Regions from separate parts of the Phyllobacterium zundukense genome, predicted to be linked through region 2. Evidence: predicted binding sites of a transcription regulator. Region 2 holds the regulator's gene; each other region holds the start of a gene.
What was found. Region 2 encodes PhoB, which activates phosphate uptake and scavenging genes when phosphate is short. Its sites were predicted from a motif close to TGTCATNNANCTGTCAT; they were not measured.
Positions count from the first base shown of each region.

Region 1: BLM14_RS04765 (glycerophosphodiester phosphodiesterase family protein) is a predicted target of PhoB. The motif match lies at 4,018-4,034, and genes of this name have one in related genera.
Region 3: olsB (l-ornithine N(alpha)-acyltransferase) is a predicted target of PhoB. The motif match lies at 4,811-4,827, and genes of this name have one in related genera.

Region 1 covers NZ_CP017940.1:982,593-988,901, reverse strand. Annotated here, with positions in the region: gene BLM14_RS04780 (hypothetical protein) at 1-286, opposite strand, end outside; gene BLM14_RS04775 (glycoside hydrolase family 25 protein) at 478-1,296, shown strand; gene BLM14_RS04770 (lytic murein transglycosylase) at 1,413-2,627, shown strand; gene BLM14_RS04765 (glycerophosphodiester phosphodiesterase family protein) at 2,700-3,983, opposite strand; gene BLM14_RS04760 (glycerophosphodiester phosphodiesterase family protein) at 4,130-5,122, opposite strand; gene BLM14_RS04755 (alanine racemase) at 5,485-6,309, opposite strand, start outside.
Region 2 covers NZ_CP017940.1:294,143-300,451, reverse strand. Annotated here, with positions in the region: gene BLM14_RS01465 (GNAT family N-acetyltransferase) at 1-166, shown strand, start outside; gene BLM14_RS01460 (vWA domain-containing protein) at 172-1,362, shown strand; gene phoB (phosphate regulon transcriptional regulator PhoB) at 1,367-2,053, opposite strand; gene phoU (phosphate signaling complex protein PhoU) at 2,072-2,803, opposite strand; gene pstB (phosphate ABC transporter ATP-binding protein PstB) at 2,882-3,655, opposite strand; gene pstA (phosphate ABC transporter permease PstA) at 3,722-5,038, opposite strand; gene pstC (phosphate ABC transporter permease subunit PstC) at 5,035-6,309, opposite strand, start outside.
Region 3 covers NZ_CP017940.1:3,379,223-3,385,531, reverse strand. Annotated here, with positions in the region: gene BLM14_RS16960 ([protein-PII] uridylyltransferase) at 1-916, opposite strand, end outside; gene mutS (DNA mismatch repair protein MutS) at 1,009-3,669, opposite strand; gene olsB (l-ornithine N(alpha)-acyltransferase) at 3,859-4,698, opposite strand; gene lspA (signal peptidase II) at 4,857-5,360, opposite strand; gene BLM14_RS16940 (TrmH family RNA methyltransferase) at 5,374-6,243, opposite strand; gene BLM14_RS16935 (class I SAM-dependent rRNA methyltransferase) at 6,240-6,309, opposite strand, start outside.

The DNA of each region.
Region 1 (6,309 bases), 690 kb from region 2:
TCGATTCGATATACGGAGAAAGGGCAGCGTCGACATCGTCTTGCCTGCTTGCCAAGTCGATCTTCATCTTCCCGACACGACTGGCATAGCGCGCCGATCCGAGAAGCTGTATGGCCCGGTCCAGGGCGAACTTCGCCGCCGTGTAGTTGTTTACAGCGCGGTCAAAGCCGTCCAATGCGTGCTGGCAGCGTGCGGGATCAACCGGTGCATTCACGTCGAGCGCGTTTGTGGGAACCGGCAGCGACAAGCCCGTCAGGATCGGTGCCAGCAGCGCGATCATCTTCATTGCCGTTCCTCCCAGTTTGTAATGCTGGTGAAAGAATAGCGCATCTGGGTGGTACAAGCATCCGGACACAAATCTGGCAACGCAGCGAAAAATTCGCAGCTATGAGATGGCAAACGCAATTTGTTAAGCATAATGACGCATCAGTATGATGCACCAGATGCCCCGCCACGATTCAAATACGGACCGCCCTCATGAAACGTCTTGCAGCAAGCTTGCTGACCCTACTTTTGACCGGCTGCACGACAGTTGACTACGATTTCTCGGATGCAAAACGTCCCTCTGCCGTCCAGCAGATCGCCGCGCCATCCGGTAATGTGAGTGCGCCACGTTTTGGCGACAGAGATCCGCACGACTGGACCGGCAAGGCGCCATGGCGCTACCCGATCCATGGAACGGACGTGTCCAAATATCAATCCACGGTCGATTGGCAGACCGTTCGCGCAAGCCGCATTTCCTTTGTCTTCATCAAGGCAACCGAAGGTGGCGACCGCTTCGATGACCGCTTCGCCCAGAACTGGTCGGCGGCCCGCGCCGCCGGTATCCCGCGCGGCGCCTATCATTTCTACTATTTCTGCCGCACTGCCAAGGAACAGGCACGCTGGTTCATCGAGCATGTCCCGAATGATCCGGGTGCGCTGCCACCCGTTCTCGACATGGAGTGGAATGCCGCCTCTCCGACATGCAAGCTCAGGCCCAATGCCGCGGTCGTCCGCAGCGAAATGCGCACCTTCATGGATATTCTGGAGCGCCACTACGGCAAGCGTCCGATCATCTATACGACCGTCGATTTCTTCGATGACAATGATCTGAGGCAGTTTGTCGGCTATCCGTTCTGGCTGCGCTCCGTTGCCGGCCATCCCGATGAAAGATACGGGCCGCATCCCTGGACGTTCTGGCAATATACCGGAACCGGAGCAATCCCCGGAATTCGCGGCGATGCGGACATCAATGTCTTTGCGGGCAACGAAGGCGCCTGGAAACAGTGGCTGGTGCGCAACAAGGTGCGATAAAGCTCAAACCCGGCCTTTTCTCGCAAATCTTTGACTTCACCTCCCCGTCATATTCGTGCATTAGCAAGGAAAGCTCGCGTACCTCTTGGTACGCCCGTATCAACGAGATTTCCCTAATGAACAAATTATCGATTGCCCTTGCCGCCAGCCTTCTTGCAATGTCCAGCACCGCTCATGCACTGGACCAGGTGGCATCACCGCAACCGGTAATCGCAAAGCCCGCCTGTGGCGGCGAACTGGAGCCATGGTTCAACGGCCTGATCAACGAGGCAAAGGCCGCCGGGGTTACCGACAAGGGCATCAGCGAGCTGTTCAAGGCATCAATGGACGACAAGGTGCTCGAGCGCGATCGTGCCCAGGGCGTGTTTAACCAGACCTTCCTGACGTTCTCGTCACGCATGGTGTCAGACTACCGTTTGAAACAGGGCGCCGCGAACCTCAAGAAATATGCCGACACTTTTGCCAGGGCCGAAGCCGAGTATGGCGTACCCGGCCCTGTTATCGCCGCCTTCTGGGGCCTGGAAACCGATTTCGGTGCTGTCCAGGGCGATTTTGATACGCTGAATGCCCTCCTGACCCTGTCGTTTGATTGCCGCAGGCCGGAACTCTTCCGCCCGCAGCTCATCGCGCTCTTGAAGCTTTTCGACAGCGGCGTTGTCGATGCCAAGACGACCGGCGCCTGGGCCGGTGAAATCGGCCAGATGCAGATGCTCCCCTCAGACTATCTTGAGCGCGGTGTCGATGGCGATGGCGATGAAAAGGTCGACCTGAAACACAGCGCACCCGATGCGATCATGACCGCTGCACGCGTAATGCACGATCTTGGCTGGCGCAAAGGCCAGCCATGGCTGGAGGAAGTAAAGCTCAGCCGAGAACTGCCTTGGGAAAACGCCATCCGTACCAACCGCCTGCCCCACTCCAAATGGGCCGAATGGGGCGTGACCGGCATGAAGGGACCACTCGGTCCCGATGACGGCGATGCATCGCTGCTGCTGCCGATGGGCCGCAAGGGGCCAGCTTTCCTGTCCTATGCGAATTTCGACATCTTCGTCGAATGGAACAAGTCCATCATTTACGCGACGACGGCCGCCTATTTCGCTACACGCCTTGCCGGCGCAGGCCCCCTAGAGCCGACAAATCCTGAAGTCGGTCTCAATCCGGAGCAGATGAAGGAATTGCAGAACAAGCTTGCAGCGCGCGGCCACGACATGGGCCCAAAGATCGATGGCGTGTTCGGTATTCTCACCCGCGATGCAGTCCGTGAGGAGCAAATCCGTCTTGGACTGCCTGCCGATTCATGGCCAACGCCGGAACTCCTTGGCAAGCTTTGATCCGGCGCTGTCTTGCTGTGTCATGATGGAGGAGCGATCTATCCTCCATCATCGACAACGCAAGGCGGGGCCCTATTTCAGGCCCATGCAGCTCGCATAATAGCTTGTCGTTCCCACCCAGTCGAAGAATACGCCCTTCACGCCAACATCCTTGGCGAGCACATCCAACATTTCGTAGACATCGTCACCATTTTTCGTGAGCCAGTAGTCATTCTCCATTGTCCAGCCAACCAGCTCGAATCTGGCCTTTCTTGCAGCAAGTGCAGCCTTTGAAGGAATGGGTTTTTTGGTTGTTTTGTCGATATCCGTAAGATTTTCCCAGGCTGACGATATTGTCCTGACACCCTGCTTGTAAAGGTCTGCCAGCCTGTCGTCGGTGACTGAAGAAGGTAGGGGCCAGAGATAAGACGCCCCCTTGGCGAAGTCCCGTTCATTTGCAGCCAGATAAAGTACATCATCAAGTTTCTTGGCTTGAATATACACCCTGGAGGGGTCGATCTTGGCGTCTCTGTATTCCTTGATCAGCTGCTTGATGAAATTCTCCCTGGTGGAACCTGGGGCCAGGCGGACATCTTTGAGCTCCGGGGTCATCTTGACGCCCGCCGCGTCGAACAGGGCAATCGATTGGGCGTGGCTCATCACTGTGCCCCGCGAATAGAGGCCCGTGCGTTTATCAGATACGTTCCTCAGATATTCAGTTGGTTTCGTTGCATCGGGGTTAGACCCTGCCAGTTTTCCCTTCAGTGTCAGGAATTCATCCAGGGTGAAATCATATGTGCAACAGGATACAGAGGCTTTTTTCGTACTTTGCGCGGGCGTAAAAGGAATAGAACACTTTGCTGCAAGTTCCAGATTGGACAGAACATCTGTCGTTAGAGCGAGATCACATTCCTGATGACGGCAGACAAGTTGATTGTCCTTGGTAAGGGTCACATCGCACTCAAGAATACCCGCACCCATGCGGATGGCCGCCTCATAGCCCTCCTTTGTGTGTTCGGGAAATTCCAACGGCGCACCGCGATGCGCGATGGCAAAATCCGTCCGCTTGAACGGCCCATCGGCGCAGGATTTGAGCTTGGTCTTCAATGGCCCATCGCTCATGCTATCGACCAGAAAGTATGGCCTGGTGCCAGCTTGGACGGCCTGTGGCGCAACAGCACGCGGATCCACTTCAGGCACAGGCGACACGATCGGTCCGAGGTCCTGCAGTTTGGTATTGGTCGGCTTCGGCTGGTCACTCTTATCGGCAAAGGTACTGTCGGATACATCGCTCTTTGGTGCTGAATCACTGCCATTACAGGCGGATATCATGACAGCAAAGGCAAATAAAACTAAAGTATTAGTACCAATTCTCATCAATATATCTCTCTTTGAAAATATTGATACTCATACAATACCTTTATGACAGGTATATTTCGCGATACACTGATGACCAGGCTGCATTTTAATGGGATGATGGAGGAGCGATCTATCCTCCATCATCGACAACGCAAGGCGGGGCCCTATTTCAGTCCCATGCAGCTCGCATAATAGCTTGTCGTCCCCACCCAGTCAGAGAATACGCCCTTCACGCCAACTTCCTTGGCGAGCACATCCATCCTGCCGAAAGTCATATCACCCGTATTGTTGGGCATTCCGTCGCGCTCCATTGTCCAGCCGACAAGTTCAAATCCGGCCTTTTTTGCGGCAAGAGCAGCTGCCGTCGGGACGTATTTGTCGTTCGTCAGTGGCGCAAGACCATCCAAGCTGAAGGATATCGTCCTGACGCCTTGTGCAAAAAGGCTTCCAAAACCGGTAGAAGCTGGAAGAGTCTTGACAAGATAGGATGCGCCCTTGCCGAAGTCCGGCTCATTCTTGATCCAATAGCGCACATCAGCAAGATCGAAGGATTGTATACTCACCCTGGACGGATCGATCTTGGCCGCTTTGTACTCGTCGACAACCTGCTGTCTGTAATCACCGAGACTATAGCCTGGTATTGACCTTTCCAAATTCTTCAGCTCCGGCGTCATTTTGACACCCGCCGCATCGAACAGGGCAATCGACTCCGCATGGGACATCAACGTGCCGCTCCGGGTGGCGTAAAGATCTGTGCGCCAAGCCTTTTTAGGTGCCTCCATCATTCCCCGTAAGCTCTTGAATTCCGCAAGCGTGATGTCGGATGTGCAGCATGTACCGCCTGTGCAATTACCCTTGAGATTTGTGGACTGAATGTTCGTTGTATCGTTGAGATCACATTGCGAGTGGCGGCAGACGAGCTGCTTGTCCTTGGTGACAGTCACATCACAATCAAGAATACCCGCGCCCATCCTTATCGCGGCAAGATAGCCCTCCTTTGTATGTTCGGGAAACTGCAACGGCGCGCCGCGATGGGCGATAGCGAAATCCGTCCGTTTGAAGGGCCCATCCGCGCAGGATTTGAGCTTGGTCTTCAAGTCCCCGTCGTTCATGTCATCGACCAGAAAGTAGGGTCTGACACCGACCTGTATGGCCATTGTGTCAGCTTTTGGCAATGGTAAAGGCCACACGATCGGTCCGAGGTCTTGCAGTTTGGTATTGGTCTGCGGAGGTAAGACAACTGCCTTGTTTGAGGGCGTAACCGCTGGCGGGAGGGCTGTCACCTTCGGCAATTCGCTCTCGCCGGTAAAGGTATTGTCAGATGTATCGCTCCCCGGCGCGGCTGAATCACTACCGCTACAGGCGCAAATAAATAACGACAAATAAGACTAAAGTATTAGTAACAATTTTCATCAATATATCTCTCATTTAGAATATTGATGTCGATACAATCCTTTCATGACAGATATATTTCGCCATATATCGATGACGCGGTTGCATTTCCATGAGGGGCGAAGAACTAAAGCTCAGTGTAGGCCATCGTCTCAAGCGAGGCAAAACCCTCGGGCCGATCGCCCGCATCGAATGGTGTCTCTACCTCGACAAAAGTATCGGGATAGAAACCGTTGAAGCGGGTGCGCAACGACAGCGAATAGGCGCCGATATGGCCGATCTCGATCCAGTCCCCGGTATCGACCGTTTCCGGCAGCCAGAACGGGCGCGACAGTATATCGACGGAGTCGCAGGTTGCCCCGCAGACCTTGAACGGCACGATCGCCTTTGGATCGCCATTGCGATGTTTCTTGGCGGGATCGGGGATGAAACGGGCAGGCAACGTTATCTTGCCAGTCCATGAATCCGAGAGTGATGCCCAAATACCGTCATTGATGTAAAGCCGCCTGCCCTTGCGCAAGAGCACACGCACGATCAGCGAGAAAGCGCGCGCGACGATGACACGGCCCGGCTCCGCCACCAGCGGCAAGTCCCCAAAGCCATACTCCTTGATGTCACCGCGCAGCCGCGACATCAGCTGACCGAGCGAAGGCATTTCCACATGCTTGCGCTTGGGGTCATGCCCATACTCTGCGGGAAAGCCACCACCGACATCAAGGCCAGCCAGCGGTACACCCGCGCGGTTACGCACCCAGTCCGCCGAACTCAAGGCGCGCTCATAGGTGTCGGGATCCTCGATCTGGCTGCCTACGTGGAAACACAGGCCGACATTATAGCCTATCTTATGGGTCCGCTGCAGCAGCTCGACTGCATGGGCAGGTGCTGCACCAAATTTCTTGGACAATTCGTAGGCTGCATGCCCTTTGGTCTGCAGGCGCACATAGAGCGTAAT
Region 2 (6,309 bases):
CAAAGGTATCGGCCGCGCCCTCATCGAGGCAGTCCACGCCGAAGCAACCAAGGCCGGCGCACATTCGGTTTACTGGACGACCAACCAGAACAACACGACGGCCCGCCAACTCTATGACCGTATCGCCAAGGTCACGCCTTTCATCAAATATGTGAAGATGGTCTAGAGGCGATGTTCATCCCCTTCTTCCTGGAACTCAAAGCGGCGAAAATTCCCGTATCCCTGGGGGAATATCTGACGCTGCTCGAGGGGATGGATGCGGGGCTCGTGACCTATGACGTTGAAGGGTTCTACTATCTCGCCCGCTCCGCGCTGGTGAAGGACGAGCGGCACATGGACCGCTTCGACCAGGTTTTCGGCCATGTCTTCAAGGGCATCGAAGCCTTGCATGGCGAAGGTGCCGTCGACGTGGCCAATCTTCCGGAGGAATGGCTGCGGCGACTGGCGGAAAAACACCTGACCGAGGAAGAGAAAAAACTGATCGAAGCACTTGGCGGCTTCGACAAGCTGATGGAAACCCTGCGTCAGCGCCTCGAGGAACAGCAGGGCCGTCATCAGGGTGGGTCGAAATGGATCGGTACGGCAGGCACGTCACCCTTCGGCGCCTATGGCTATAACGCGGAAGGCGTGCGGATCGGCCAGGACGAAAGCCGCCATCACCGGGCAGTCAAGGTCTGGGACAAGCGGGAGTTCAAGAACTTCGATGACAGTGTTGAGCTCGGCACGCGCAACATCAAGGTTGCACTGAAGCGACTGCGGCGCTGGGTGCGCGAGGGCGCCGAGGACGAACTGGATCTCTCGGGAACAATCAGATCCACCGCGGAACACGGCTATCTGGATGTGCAGATCCGGCCGGAGCGGCGCAATCATGTCAAGCTGCTGATGTTCTTTGATGTCGGCGGTTCCATGGACGAGCATATCAAGATCGCCGAAGAGCTGTTCTCAGCCGTGCGCTCCGAGTTCAAGCACATGGAGTATTTCTACTTCCATAATTGCCTTTATGAGGCTGTGTGGAAGGACAACCGCCGCCGCTATACCGAAAGCATCCCGACGCAGGATGTCATCCATAAATATGGATCGGACTACAAGGTGATCTTCGTCGGTGACGCGGCGATGGCGCCCTATGAAGTCTCGCATTCTGGGGGTTCCGTCGAACACTGGAACGAGGAAGCCGGTGCTGTCTGGCTCACACGTGTGCTCGACCAATGGAAGAATACGGTCTGGCTCAATCCCACCAAGGAAGCCTATTGGAACTACACGGCATCGACGTCCATGATCCGCGGAATTTTCGCGCAGCGGATGTATCCGCTTACCCTTTCAGGCATCGAGACCGCGACCCGCGAACTCTCGCGTAAGCACTGAACGCTCAGCCGAACGAATACCCGGCGCCGCGTACGGTGCGGATCGGGTCGATCGAACGGCCAATATTGATCGCCTTGCGCAGCCGTCCGACATGCACGTCGACCGTGCGGTCATCGACATAGATATCCGCGCCCCAGACATTGTCGAGCAGCTGGCCGCGTGAGAACACCCGTCCCGGCGACTGCATCAGGAATTCCAATAGGCGGAATTCCGTCGGCCCGAGCTTCAGTTCACGTTCCTTGCGGAATACGCGGTGCTGCTCACGGTCGAGCTTCAGGTCGCCGAAGCTCAGAACATGCGAAAGAAGACTCGGATTGACGCGGCGTAGCATCGCCTTGATGCGGGCGAGAAGCTCCGGCGTCGAGAACGGCTTGACCATATAGTCGTCCGCACCGGTCGCCAGACCCCGCACCCGCTCGCTTTCCTCACCGCGTGCCGTCAGCATGATGATCGGCAGGATTTCCGTCTCGCGCCGGGCTCGGAGGCGCCGGCAAAGCTCGATGCCGGAAAGACCGGGCAGCATCCAGTCAAGGATCAGAAGATCCGGCACCTTCTCGCGCAACGCAATTTCCGCTTCGTCGCCGCGCGTGATCGTCTCAACAATATAGCCTTCAGCTTCAAGATTGTACCGGAGAAGGACGCTCAAAGCTTCCTCGTCCTCCACAACGGTGATTTTGGGGGCTATCGCCATGGCTCGTTCTATCCTGGATTACGATTGTCTGGCTTCGTCGACGACGATGCTGTGAGTCTGGTCTTCCTTCGGTCGCTCGGCCGGCAATTGCGAACCGGTGACGATGTAATAGACGGTCTCGGCAATATTGGTAGCGTGGTCGCCAATACGCTCGATGTTCTTGGCGCAGAACAGAAGGTGCGTGCAAGCCGAGATGTTGCGCGGATCTTCCATCATGTAGGTCAGTAGTTCGCGGAACAGCGAGGTATAGAGCGCGTCGATCTCGTCATCGCGTTCACGCACAATGTTTACCTGCTGGACAGAACGTGTCGCATAGGCATCCAGCACATCCTTGAGCTGCGTCAGGGCCAGTTCGGCGATAGTCTGCAGACCGCGATAAACCGACAGCGTCTGCCGGGTATCGGTAACGGCAACGACCCGCTTGGCGATGTTTTTGCCGAGATCGCCGATGCGCTCGAGATCCGAGGAAATACGGATCGTGCCGATGATCTCGCGCAGATCGATAGCCATCGGCTGACGCTTGCCAATGATGGTAATGGCCTTTTCATCGATTTCCCGTTGACCGGCATCGAGGATCAGATCGTCCGAAATCACGCGCTGTGCCAGCGCGTTGTCGGAATTGACCATCGCGGTGACCGCCTGTTCGACCATCCGTTCCGCATGACCGCCCATCTCTGCGATCTTGTGCGTCAGGAACTTCAGTTCATCGTCGTAGGAACGCACAGTATGCTGGGCCTGCTGTTCGGTCATGTTCTTACCCTCGTTTCCTCACTGCGACGAGCGTCTTAACGAACGCACAAAGGACGCAGTAACAATTTGAATACTCAATCAGCCGAAGCGCCCGGTGATATAGTCTTGTGTTCGCTTTTCTGACGGATTGGTGAACATCATTTCCGTATCGCCCACCTCTACCAGATTGCCGAGATGGAACATGGCTGTCCGCTGCGAAACACGGGCTGCCTGCTGCATCGAATGCGTCACGATGACGATCGTGTAGTTCTGGCGCAATTCGTCAATCAGTTCTTCGACCTTGGCTGTAGCAATAGGATCAAGCGCCGAGCACGGTTCATCCATCAAAATGACTTCCGGGCTGACGGCGATGGCGCGCGCAATGCAAAGGCGCTGCTGCTGACCACCGGACAGACCGGTTCCCGCCTCGTGCAAGCGATCCTTCACCTCGTCGAACAGGCTGGCGCGGCGCAAGCTCTTCTCAACGATTTCCTCGAGCTGCTGGCGATTCTTGGCGAGGCCGTGAATACGCGGGCCGTAGGCGACATTTTCGAAGATGGACTTCGGAAAGGGGTTAGGCTTCTGGAACACCATGCCGACACGGGCGCGTAGTTCCACAACATCGATCTTCGGATTGTAGATATCCTCGTCATCGAGCGTGATCTTGCCGCCGATCTTGCAGCCTTCAATCGTGTCATTCATACGATTCAGACTGCGCAGGAAGGTGGACTTGCCGCAACCGGATGGTCCGATAAGCGCCGTTACCATCTTCTCGGGCACATCGAGGTTGACGCCGAACAGGGCCTGTTTGTCGCCATAATGAACGGTGACATCCTTGCCCTGCATCTTGATCGCATTCACCTGAGCGTTCATTTTTTCATTTACCGCTTTTTCGAGATTTCGTTCCGTCATCAGGTTCATAGCCAGAGCCTTTCCCTTTTACCAGCGACGCTCGAAGCGGCGACGCAGAATGATAGCTGTGATGTTCATGACCGCGAGGAAAAGCAACAACACGATGATGGCGCCGGACGTCCGTTCGACGAAAGCGCGTTCCGCCTCATTCGCCCACATGTAGATCTGTACCGGCAATGCCGTGGCGGGATCGAGCGGAGTGACTGGGTTGTTGGCAACGAAAGCCACCATACCGATCAGAAGCAGCGGCGCCGTTTCACCCAGCGCATGGGCAAGGCCAATGATGGTCCCCGTCAGGATGCCAGGCGCAGCGAGTGGCAGAACATGATGGAAGACCATCTGTGTCTTGGATGCCCCGATGCCAAGGGCGGCCGAGCGGATTGACGGTGGAACGGCGCGTAGCGCGGCTCGCGTCGCGATGATGATCGTTGGCAAGGTCATCAGGGTCAGGACAAGACCACCCACCAGCGAAGCCGAACGCGGCATGTGGAAGAAGTTAATGAAGACGGCAAGTCCCAGAAGACCGAACACGATCGAGGGAACAGCCGCAAGATTGTTGATGTTGACCTCGATAATGTCGGTCAGCCGGCTCTTCTTGGCATACTCTTCAAGATAGATCGAAGCGGCAACGCCTATCGGCAGCGAGAGGAACAATACGATCAGCATCATGTAGAGCGAACCGATCAGGGCCACACTCAGACCCGACGTCTCCGGGCGGCTGGACGCGCCATAAGTGAAGAGACCGGTATTGAAGCGCTGGGCCATGACGCCTTCGCCCTTGAGTTTGTTCATCCATTCGACCTGCTTGTCGGAAACCTTCCGGCGGGCCTCCTCGACATTCAGATCGATCTGGCCCTTGAAGGCTGAATCGATATCGGCGCCGGTCAACACCCAGACATTCTGGGTTGTGCCTATCAATGACGGATTGCCGGCAACCAGCTGGCGCAATTGTCCGCGAACGCCTTCAGAGAACAATTTGCCGAGCTCACGCATACCAGCCTTGTCGCTCGAGCTCACGCCGAGCTTTTCGGCGAGCGCATTACGCGCCAGCACCGGATAGTTGGCGGTCAGCAGCACATTCGGATCAGTTGCGCGCTTGTTATCGGGATCGATGATCTTCGGATCGAGATTAATCGAGAGATTGACCTCGGTCTGCCAGAAAGCAGTGTAGCCGTTGGAAAACACCGAATACAGCAAAGCGACCAGGAAGAAGAGGCCGATGGCAATCGCGATGATGCCATAGAGTTTGAAACGGCGCTCGGCAGCATAGCGGCGCTTCAGGCCGATATCGCGGCGGGTCTGCTTGGCTGAGACGGCAGCTGGATTGAGGGCTATGTCGGTCATTCGTACTGCTCCCGGTACTTACGCACGATATAAAGCGCGAAGATGTTCATCGCCAGGGTGATGAAGAAGAGGGTGAGGCCAAGGGCAAACGCCACCAGCGTCTGCGGTGAGTTGAACTCAAGGTCGCCGGTCAACTGGTTGACGATCTTGACCGTGATCGTCGTCATCGCGTCAAATGGATTGATGTTGAGATTGGCGGCAACACCGGCTGCCAGCACCACGATCATTGTTTCGCCGATTGCCCGCGAGGCGGTCAACAGCAGCGCACCGACGATACCCGGCAAGGCGGCAGGCAAAACCACGCGGCGGATCGTTTCCGAGTGGGTCGAACCGAGCCCCAGCGAGCCATCGCGCAGCGATCTTGGAACCGCGGTGATGATATCGTCCGAAAGCGACGAGACAAAGGGGATCAGCATGACACCCATGACGATACCCGCGGTAAGGACACTTTGCGCCTGGATGAAAGCATAACCGCCGGATATGGCCGCGCTGAGATCACGCAGGAACGGCCCGACCGTGACCAATGCGAAGAAACCGTAGACGATCGTCGGAATGCCGGCGAGCACTTCCAGTAACGGCTTGACGACGGAACGCACTCTCCGGCTGGCATATTCGGCCATGTAAATAGCGGAGAAAAGTCCAACCGGAACAGCAAACAGCATGGCGACAGCAGCAATATAAAGCGTACCGGCAAGCAGCGGGATCAGGCCGAACTGACCTTGCGATTCTCCGGCCCCTGCCGCGGCGAAGCGCGGATCCCAAACTGTGCCGAAGAAAAAGCTCGAGGGCGTAACCGACTGGAAGAAAGTGAGCGTCTGGAAAAGCATCGAAAGAATGATGCCGACGGTAGTGAGAATGGCAATGGTAGAGGCAGCAATCAGCCCGCAGAGGATAACGCGCTCGACATTGTTGCGGGCACGTGCCCGGGCATGAACGCCTGAAAAACCAAAGATTGCGCCGGCTATAGCAAGCACAAGGGCGATAGTGCCGCCAATATTGTTCGCCCGTGCTGTGTTCTTGTTCCATTCGACAGCAATCGGGATCATGTAATCCTGACCGTCGGGCGCGAGAGCAACACCTTTGGCCGAGAGAAGCGGGCGCAGTTCGGCGAAGGTTTGCGGAAGAGTGGCTCTCTCTTCATTGCTGAGCTTGCTGAGCCCGCGCGCAATACCGCTGACCATGCCGAGTTCGAGACTCTGGCTGGCAATGACCGTGTCGGCATTACGCACCGGCAGTTCGGCGATAGCCGAACGCTCCAGATAGAGGCTCGT
Region 3 (6,309 bases), 870 kb from region 2:
AAAGTCGCTCCTCGGCCTTGCCGGTCAGGAAATGCATGTGGCAGCGCACTGCCCATAGAAGATCTTCCGCCTTACGGAAAATCTTGTGTTCAGCAGGGGATAGGACGCCAAGTGTTACCAGCTCGTCGCTCGTCTTTACGCGGTAATAATATTTGGCGATCCAGAACAGCGTATGCAGATCGCGCTGGCCGCCCTTGCCTTCCTTGACATTGGGTTCAACCAGATAGCGTGTTGCGCCCGCCTTGCGGTTGCGTGCATCGCGTTCGGCGAGCTTGGCCTCGATGAACTGTGGGCCGGTTCCCTTGACGACTTCCTCGTCGAAGCGTTGCACCAGTCTGGTGAAGAGCTCTTCATTACCGCAAAGATACCGTGCTTCAAGGATCGTGGTCCGGATGGTCATATCGGACAGCGAAAGGCGGATGGACTCGTCAAGGTTTCGCGTGGCGTGACCGACTTTGAGCCCCGCATCCCAAAGCATGTAGAGAATATACTCGACGACCTGTTCGCCCCAGGGTGTCTGCTTGTAAGGCAGCAGAAACAACAGATCGATATCCGATCCAGGTGCCAAGCCACCACGCCCGTATCCGCCAACGGCGATAATAGTCATGCGTTCCGCTGTGGAGGGATTTACCGCGGGGTAGACGTGGGTGATGGCGAAGTCGTAGAGGGCCGAAATAACCTGGTCCATAAGCCAGGAAAGCCGGATAGAGCAGAGTGTACCACCTGCGTCCTTCATCAGCATTTCTTCCGCAGTCTTGCGGCCCGCGCTCAGCGTTTCTTTCACCAACTGCAATACACTGTTGCGATCGACGGAAGCTGCGCCTTGTTTCTTCGCGGATTTGACCAGATCTTCAAACTGACGATGAAGTTTGGCCGGGTTGAGTATCTGTTCCAGTTTCAGGTCTGAGGCGCTCATGAACACGACTTTACGAATGATGGCCGCACGCTATAGCGCGAATTTACTTCAAACGAAACGATTACATTTGAAGTGAGCGTTTCTCGTGGCATTCAAGATGTCGGGTTTGTGGCCAGGCCTTTCAATCGGTAGAGCGTATCCAGCGCTTCGCGCGGCGTCATCTCGTCCGGATTGACCATGGAAAGGGCGGAAAACAGAGCGCTATCTTTGCCTTGAACTGGCTTTGGCGGCTGACGTTTCACCTCGACCGAGAATAGCGGAAGATCGTCGATCAGCTTGTCCGCCTTGCCGGAAGTCTCCCCCGCTTCGAGCTGGTGCAGAACGTCGCGGGCACGGTTGACCACTGCCTCGGGTAACCCGGCGAGGCGGGCGACCTGCACACCATAGGACCGGTCAGCCGCCCCCTTGGCAACCTCATGCAGGAAGACGACATCGCCGTCCCATTCCTTGACCCGCATCGTCACATTGCTCAGCCGTTCAAGTTTTTCCGAAAGCGCGGTCATTTCGTGGAAATGCGTAGCGAAGATTGCCCGGCACTGGTTCTTTTCGTGCAGGTATTCGACCGCCGCCCAGGCAATGGAGAGGCCGTCGAACGTGGCGGTGCCGCGACCGATTTCGTCGAGGATCACCAGCGAATGGTCGCTGGCCTGATTGAGGATGGCAGCGGTTTCCACCATTTCGACCATGAAGGTAGAACGCCCCCGCGCAAGATCGTCGGAAGCACCGACGCGCGAAAACAGACGGTCGACAATGCCGATATGGGCGGAGCCTGCCGGAACAAAGGAACCCATCTGCGCCAGGATCGCGATCAGCGCGTTCTGGCGCAGGAATGTTGATTTACCGCCCATGTTTGGGCCCGTCAGCAGCCAGATTGCGCCTTTGCCCGCGCCTTCTGGAGAGAGATTGCAATCATTGGCGACGAAAGGATTGGCTGCCTGCCGCCGAAGCGATTGCTCAACAACCGGATGGCGCCCCGCGACAATCTCGAATGCAAGGCTGTTATCGACGAGCGGACGGCAGTAGCCCTGTTCTTCGGCAAGAGCTGCCAACGACACGGAAACATCAAGAGCCGCCAAGGCTGCGGCACCTGCTCGTATCGCGTCGGCATTGGCAACCGTTTCATTGGTCAGAGCTTCAAAGATGCCAAGCTCGATGGAAAGGGCGCGTTCAGCGGCATTGGCGATCTTGGTTTCGAGTTCTGCCAGCTCCGTTGTCGTAAATCGCATGGCATTGGCGATCGTCTGACGGTGGATGAACTTTCCCTTGGCTTCATCGGTATCGGTCATGACCGAGCTGTTGTTAGCGGTCACTTCGATGAAATAGCCAAGCACATTATTGTGCTTGATCTTCAGCGATTTAATCCCTGTCGCTTCCATATAGTCGGCTTGGAGGCCGGCGATAATACGCCGCGAATGATCGCGCAGCGCCCGCATTTCATCCAGTTCGCCGTTGTATTGTGCCCGCACAAATCCGCCATCACGCTTCAAAAGCGGCAACTCATCGGCGAGTGCCCGATCGAGATGCGTCGCGAAATCAATTGGCAGCCCACCAAGACACTCGCGGACCAGTGCGAGTTCAACAGGCAACTCCTCTCCTTGAAATAGCTTGGCGATTTCCCCTGCGGCTTCGAGGCCGCGGCCGAGAGCACCCAAATCGCGTGGGCTGCCACGCCCGACGGCAAGCCGCGACAGGGCGCGAGGCATATCAGGTACCCCCTTCAGCGCTTCGCGCATCAAATCGGCCAGTGATTGACGTGCGAGAAAATAAGAAACGGAATCAAGCCGTTCCGCAATAATCATCGGATTGGTGAGGGGCGAGGTCAGCCGTTCCGCGAGAAGCCGGGCACCCCCGCCCGTCACCGTGCGATCGATCGCTTTCAACAGACTTCCATCACGATTGCCGGAAAGCGTGCGCAAGAGTTCAAGATTAGCTCGTGTAGCGGGATCGATGAAAAGTGATGAGCCTTCCGACTCCCGCTCGGGCCGCATCAGAGGGGGGCGCTCGGCAATCTGGGTCTTCTCGACATAGGCAATGGCGCCAGAAATAGCTGAGAGCTCGGCACGCGAAAACTGGCCAAAGCCATCAAGCGTGCTGACATCGAAATAACGCTGGATGCGGTTTTCCGCCGTGGCACTGTCAAAGAGACTCGGCGGCTGCGGGCTCACGGAACGACCGATGACATCGAAAACCGGCCGCAGATCCGGGTCATGGAATACCGGGTCCGCGACAACCAACTCGCGTGGATCGACTCGCAGAATGTCGGCGAGCAGCCGGGAGGGATCGGTCTCACTGACACGGAATGTGCCGGTGGAGATATCGATCCAGGCAAGCGCGAACTGGCCCTGGCCGGATCCCTTGATGCGGCCGAGCGTCATCAGGTAATTGGCTTCCGACGGATCGAGGAGCCTTTCCTCCGTGATCGTTCCCGGTGTTACCAGGCGCACAACGTCCCGTTTGACGACAGATTTCGCTCCGCGCTTCCTCGCCTCGGCCGGATCCTCGATCTGTTCGCATACGGCGACACGAAAGCCGCGCGCGATCAGCTTTTGCAGGTAATCGTCAGCGGCATGAACGGGCACACCACACATCGGGATATCTTCACCGAGATGTTTGCCGCGCTTGGTCAGCGTAATGCCAAGCGCCCGCGAAGCTTCGACCGCATCATCGAAAAACAGCTCGTAGAAGTCACCCATGCGATAGAACAACAGGCTATCGGGATTCGTCGCCTTGATCTCGATATACTGCTCCATCATGGGCGTTGGTCGCGCCAATGGCTCAGCCTCGTAGGGCGAAGGTTCGTTGTAAGATGCCAGTTCGGCCAAGACAGTCTCCTGATATTCAGGAGCAATCTATTCGCTATCGCAGGATTTACACACCTCTAAGCAGCTCATCGATCGCTTTTCTCCACAGATGATGAGGTGACCGCGGAATGTAATATGACTTTAGCCGAAGCGTTTCGCTTCAGCGGCATAATGACTGATATAGCGTTCCGAAATGCGGCTGACTGGCAGGATAATGAAGACATCGGTTGTACCAAAATCGTGATCGACCACAGCGCCGTCGCCAATCATCGCGCCAAGGCGCAGGTAACCCTTAATCAGCGGCGGCATGGCAAACAGCGCGACCCTGGAGTTGATGGCCTCGGTGGGGACAAGATCCATTGGCTGGTACAGTGCGGGCAACGCGCGAACATCCCAATCGGGTGTGGCACGGCAATTGTGCTGCAGGAAAGACAGCGGCAGTGCATGGGCGGCCGGAACCGTACCGTGGAAGGACGCACACCCGAACATCACACCAATGGAATGGTGTCGGCAATAGGTCCATATGCCCTGCCACAGCAACTCAACGGTCCGTTTTGACCGGTATTCGGGCAAGACACAGGAACGCCCAAGTTCGAGAAATCGCAATTCGGGCTTCGCAGCTACAAGGCGGTCAATCGAATATTCGCTGGCTGAATAGAAGCCACCTGTCTCAAAGGCTTTTTCCGAGCGCAGAAGCCGGTACGTACCGACGATCTGCTTATGCTTGGGTCCTGGAATCGACGTATCATAGACAAGAAGATGGTCACAGAAGGGATCAAAGCGATCGGCGTCGCGCTGTTCCATTGTCGCAGAGCCTTTGGCCCCGAGCTCATCAAAAAACACTTTGAATCGGAGCTGCTGCGAAGACGCTATTTCGTCCTCTGTCTGCGCAAGGCACACTTCCATTGTGCCGATGCGACCTAGCACCGAAACAAGGCGTGGCGCCGTAAACGGCGAGGGTGTTGAATCAACCTGCGACATCATGCGCTGATCTTTAGTAGCTGATGCAGGTTCAAGCAAGGCAATGCCCATAGCGATTCGCTCTCTTACGAGGTTAATCGGTAAATCGTTTATCTCTGAATACAACAAATGGATGACGGCTACATGACGTGGAAACGGGCTAATTTCCCGTATTTGCGTCAGTTTTCTCCTGGCTCCCCGCCTCGGGCACGCCGGTCGCGCAGCCAGACAAAAATTTCCTCGATCACCACCATTGCCGCACCAATTGATATGCAGGCATCGGCGAGATTGAAGACGGCAAACGACCACGATGGCAGGTGGAAAAGAATATAGTCGACGACATATCCATGCAGACTGCGGTCAATGAGATTTCCGATCGCACCGCCAATAATCAGCGCAAAGCCGAAGCGGGAAATCCAGCGTGCTGATGCGGTGCTCCACCAAAGATAGCTGACAAATCCAATGACAATGACCGTCAGTCCGATCAGGGCAAGATCGTGGAGGCCGCTGAGCATTGAAAAGGCGATGCCATTATTGTGAACACGAAAAAGTGCCAGAAAGGGCAAGAGATCAATCTGTTGCTGATAGTCCATGCCGGTCTCGACCAGATATTTGATGATCTGGTCGCTGATTACAGCGAAGGCAATGACGGCAAAAAGACTGTAAATGGATCTATTTTTCATCAATCTTTTTTTCTTACGTTCCACTGTCGAGCTTCAGTGCGTCACGCCTGATCTCGAACAACATGACGCCCGTTGCAATGGCAAGATTAAGCGAATCGGCACGGCCTTCCTGTGGAATGCGTGCGAGTTTGTCGCAGGCAGAGGCCAACGGGTCAGGCAGCCCCTGCTGCTCGTTGCCCATCATGAGGATGACCGGTTTGTTGGCATAGGGAATCGTGCGGTAATCGACGGCACCTTTAAGGTGGGTTCCGACGACCAGTCCCGAAAAACTCTTTCGCCAGGATAGAAATTCAGCTTCGGTGGCGCGTACCAGCGGCATGGCAAAAACCGAACCCATGGTGGCGCGAACAGTTTCCAGCGAAAACGGATCAGTCGTATCGCCAATCAGGATGATCCCCTTAGCACCCACGGCATCTGCCGTGCGGATGATCGTTCCGAGATTGCCTGGATCCCGCACGCGATCGAGCGCGACATAGACCTCGTTGCCCTGCGGTTTGATTGCGGACAGGGAATGGACTTTCTGTTCAAAAACACCGACGACCATTTGCGGGTTGTCACGCCGCGTGATGGCAGCGATTATCTTTTCGCTGACTTCGAGTACGTCACCGCCCTTGGCAATGGTCCGGGCAGCGACCTGCTCGACGAGAGAATTGCCCTTGCCAGCCTTGGAGTAGACCAGGGTTCTGATCGTCCAACCAAGATCAAGCGCATCAATGATCAGTTTCAGGCCTTCGGCAAGAAAAACACCCTGCTGGTCGCGGAACTTTTTCATCGCCAACGCGCGCAAATCCTTGACGATCGGGTTGGTCAGGCTGGTGACTTCCTTGACCTTGCCGGGGCGAGCAAGTCCGCTGCCCCGCTGGTAATCTTCGTGTCTGGTCATTTCGCACCCCAGCGGCTGAAAAGGGAGGTGGAGAGGGCGCGCGCCGATGAGCGTTCGCGCAGGATA